DNA from 2 places in the Bacillus cereus group sp. Bce041 genome. Region 2 is predicted to be linked to the other one. Evidence: riboswitches for the same ligand, from Rfam matches in the RefSeq annotation. Region 2 holds a riboswitch; the other holds the start of a gene.

Region 1 (2,207 bases), on a different contig from region 2:
ATCTTTCATAAGTTCTATCGTATGTATGGCGCTTAGTGGATCTAAGTTCGCTAATGGTTCATCGAACAATAATATATCCGCATTTGTTGTTAATAAACCAGCAAGAGAAACTGTTTGCTTTTGGCCTCCTGATAATTCATGTGGACTTTGTTTATGAAACGTATGCATCTTCACCTTTCTTAATGAGTCCGAAACAATCTTTTTCATGTTATCTTGCTTTACACATTCATTTTCTAAATAAAAAGCTACATCTTCTTCTACTGTCAGACCAATAAATTGAGCATCTTGATCTTGTAAAATTGTTCCTACCTGTTTACTTTGTTCAAAAATACTTCCTTCCCTTGGGTCTTTACCGGCAATTAAAACGTTACCTGTGCTATTCCCTTCGTAAGAAAATGGGATTAGCCCATTTATACAATGAGCTAATGTCGACTTTCCTGAACCACTTCGTCCAGCAATTAGCACTTTTTCCCCAGGGTATATATGAAAGGTAATATCACTTAAAGTAGGCTGCGCAGCATGCCCATATTGAAAGGTGAATTGTTCAAACGAAATAATTGGTTGCATGTTAACATCCCTACTTTTCAATTTTTAAATGTGTATGTTTCTTATTGGATTTCGCCAAACCAATTGTAAGTGGCAATCCAAGTACTAAGAAAACGATGACATCGGAAATTGTTGCTCCTAATACTTGTATAACAATTTTGTCAAATGGTTCTCCCATCACAATAATATCGAATGCCCCAGCAAATATAATAGCAATGACAATACCAACTAGCCCAGTAATTGCTAAATAAGAAATATCCCCCTTGTTAAACGACCCGTTTTTCACACTAAAACCAACTCTTTTTTGAATAAGCCCCATTGAAAAACCAATAATTCCTGAACTAATAACCCATCCCCACCAAATACCCCATCCAGCAATCGTATCTGTTACGGTATGACCGATAAGTCCGATTAACAGTCCTGCCACTGGACCAAATAATGCTCCAAAAACAGTTAATATAGCTAATGCTGGTTTAATAAATGTATTCGGTGCAATAGAAAATCCCCAAAGTCCTAATATCCCGTATAATGCTGCTCCAATACCGATTGCTACTACTAACTTTGTTGATAATTTATTCATGACAATTCCCCTCTCATATTAGTCAACTTTTATTACTCTATATTTAATTTAAAAATGAATTATGCATCGACACTCCCTTTCTATACAACAAAAAAATGACCTCTTACATAAGAGGTCACTTTCTTTCACTTTCAAGAATCCTCTTATCTTTCAAAAAACACATCGTGTCCTCTGCGGAATTAGCACCTTCCTATAAAATTGCATAGGGGTTGCTGAGGTTTCTTAGGGCCGTTCCCTCCACCTCTCTGGATAAGTATTAATTTGTAATTCGTATTATGGCACTAAAGAATGTAAATTTCAACACTTTTCTTACTATTTTTATTTTTTATTAAATAGCACGTTTAAATCATTGTATTCTTATCGGAATTATGAAATAATGAATTCAAAATCGTTTCGGGAGGAATGCATTATGAAAGTTATTGGTTTGATTGGAGGATTAAGTTGGGAATCTACATCATTATACTATAAACATATTAATACACTTACACTCTCTCAATACGATCAAAATGCGAAGCTAATTTTATATAGTATGGACTTTGGTGAAGTAACTACTTTATTACAAAACCATCAATATGAAGAAGTGAAAAATGAACTAGTTACAGTTGCAAAGAAAGTTGAAAAATCTGGGGCTGAATGTTTATTAATGTGTTCAAATACTGTACATCTATTTGCCGAGGAGGTAGAACAAGCAATATCTATCCCGCTTCTTCACATTGGTGATGTAAGTGCTAAAGAAATGGTAGAACAGAATATAAAACGTATCGGACTATTAGGAACAAAACAAACGATGGAGCAAGATTTCTATAAATCACGATTAGCGAAATATAACATTGAGACAATTATCCCAAATGACGAGGAAAGAACTTTTATCCACCATGTCATATTAGATGAATTAAGTAGAGGGATCATTTCAGAAACATCTAAAAAAAGGTTATTACAAATTACAAAATCATTAATTCAAAACGGTGCTGAAGGTATATTATTAGGCTGCACTGAAATACCTTTACTCATCTCCCAAAATGATCTTACTGTTCCCGTTTTTGATACTGCTTTTTTACATGCAAATACTGCTGTACAATTT
Region 2 (2,207 bases):
TCGTTTGCCTCTTTCATGCTTCTTACATATTGTAAGGAGCATTTTTTTGTCAAAAAATCGATTTAATATACATCCGTTATTATATAAAATTATTTGTATAATTGTAGGTGAGAACTTCTTTCAAAAGGGAGGTGTATAGTTAATGAAGTTAGTTATTCCGAAGCAACATGGTGCATGGGCTATGCTTGTTATTCCTTTTTTATTAAGTGTCGTACTTGGGAAACCTACTATTTATCATATTCCATTGTTTTTAGCGTGGTTCTTTATCTATTTAGCCACGTATCCATTTCTTACGTACATAAAGCAAAGACGAAAAAAAGAGTTTTTACAAGCTGCCATTGTTTATTTCAGCATTGCGTTCCTATTTGGGATGATTTCTTTATTATATGAGTGGCGAATTCTTTTATTCGTAATAGTAATGATTCCATTATTTATAGTGAATATGTATTACGCTCGTCAAAAAAATGAAAGAGCACTATTAAATGATATTTGTGCGATTATTGTGTTTTGTATCGGTGGGTTAATTAGTTATTGCTTTTCAATGAAGCAAATCGATCATACAGCTATATTCATTGCACTTATTTCATTTTTATACTTTTTAGGTAGTACGTTCTATGTGAAAACGATGATTCGTGAAAAAAATAATCCGAAGTATCGTCTTATATCTTGGGGATATCATATTGTATTAACGATAATCGTATTTGCGATTAATCCGTGGTGTTCTCTTATTTTTATACCAAGTGTCATTCGAGCGATTATGTTGTATGGCAAAAAAATTTCTATTATAAAAGTAGGAATTTTAGAAATTGCTAATTCTGTATATTATTTAATCATAACGGCAATAATTATGAAGTATGCCATTTGAAAAAACTTCCCATCAATTGATGGGAAGTTTTTAATCTTTTTCTAAAATGTGAACGGTGTACTCGCAACGTTGAATAGCTTGTTCAACAGCATAAAGTGATTGTTCAATACGAGCGCGATTAAAATCTTTTTCAACTGTTTCGAGCGCTTCTTCTAAACAATTTTTAGCTTCTTGTAATGATTGAAAAGAATCTTGTACATATCCGCGAGCATTTTGATGCATTTCATAATCCTCCTTGGATGTTCGTATATGGGTAGTATGAACAGTAAGGAAGAAAATATAATTTGTTATATTTATTATATTTGTTTGACAATTAAAGTGGAATTACGTATAGTAAGAATTAAGTGAATATTTTCTTATCCAGAGAGGTGGAGGGACTGGCCCGATGAAACCCAGCAACCGCGATGCAGGTGCTAATTCCAGCAGAACATATTTGTTCTGGGAGATAAGACGAAGATATATACGTAACTTCTTCTTATCGGAGAGGTTTTTTTATTGCAAAAAAACCGATTACGAAAATTTATATTAAGAAGAAAGGGGTTGCGCATTACTGTGACACTCGAAAAATACGTAAAACTGCGTAGTACAGTTTATGAATATATGATAGAGCAAGATAAGCCGATATCATTGTTAGATATTCAAGAACATATCGTTTCGCATCATGAAGGAAAATTCACGAAAAAGATGTTGCATCAATTTTATTTATCAAGATTATTAGACGAACTAAAACTGGATGGGAAAATTACATTAGCTGATGAATATCTCTATGCTGAAAAAGGGGTATTGTATAAGGCGAGAAAAGGGAGCTAAGCTCTCTTTTTTTCTTAAAATAACGGAGTATGTAGAGTAAAAGACTGCTAAAGCAGCCTGATACAGGGAATGGTGTTGAGTGTGTAGTGTCAAAAATTGAATGTGCCTGAAAGAGGCAATTCATATCGGCTGCAAATGAAAAGAGACACCTTCGCCGAATAGGTGTCAGTCGTTTTGTCACGTAGACTTGCTACTTAACAGTAATTAGAATAACATGCAGGATTTTTGAAGTCAAAAGGGAATTAAAGGAAGGGGTACAATTATGTACGCTTACTTATTAAAAGATATAACGAAATGGATCCCAAAGTACATTGTAGATAAGGGATATGAATATTATGAAGATGGGCATGTAGAAGATGTTGAAATACAAGATAAAAAAGTGTTTGCTTTCGTTACTGGAAATGCAGGGAATTATGAAGTAGTTATCGATCTCGAAGATTTTTCAGAAAGTAACTGTGAGTGTCCCTATGAAAATTATTGTAAACATATGGCGGCAGTTGTTTATGATATTCAAGGTGCTGGTGAGAGTGCA

What was found. A riboswitch is a leader RNA that binds a small molecule or an ion and turns the genes downstream of it on or off. The one in region 2 is predicted to bind S-adenosylmethionine.
Positions count from the first base shown of each region.
Region 1: it holds a riboswitch for S-adenosylmethionine, as region 2 does, so the genes downstream of both, ACUN13_RS14865 (ECF-type riboflavin transporter substrate-binding protein) here and ACUN13_RS18650 (hypothetical protein) in region 2, are expected to answer to the same signal.

Region 1 covers NZ_JBQXON010000004.1:132,391-134,597, reverse strand. Annotated here, with positions in the region: gene ACUN13_RS14870 (ABC transporter ATP-binding protein) at 1-567, opposite strand, end outside; gene ACUN13_RS14865 (ECF-type riboflavin transporter substrate-binding protein) at 578-1,126, opposite strand; SAM riboswitch class I at 1,267-1,382, opposite strand; gene ACUN13_RS14860 (aspartate/glutamate racemase family protein) at 1,536-2,207, shown strand, end outside.
Region 2 covers NZ_JBQXON010000005.1:367,165-369,371, reverse strand. Annotated here, with positions in the region: gene ACUN13_RS18660 (YwiC-like family protein) at 143-865, shown strand; gene ACUN13_RS18655 (hypothetical protein) at 896-1,087, opposite strand; SAM riboswitch class I at 1,219-1,317, shown strand; gene ACUN13_RS18650 (hypothetical protein) at 1,418-1,675, shown strand; gene ACUN13_RS18645 (SWIM zinc finger family protein) at 1,938-2,207, shown strand, end outside.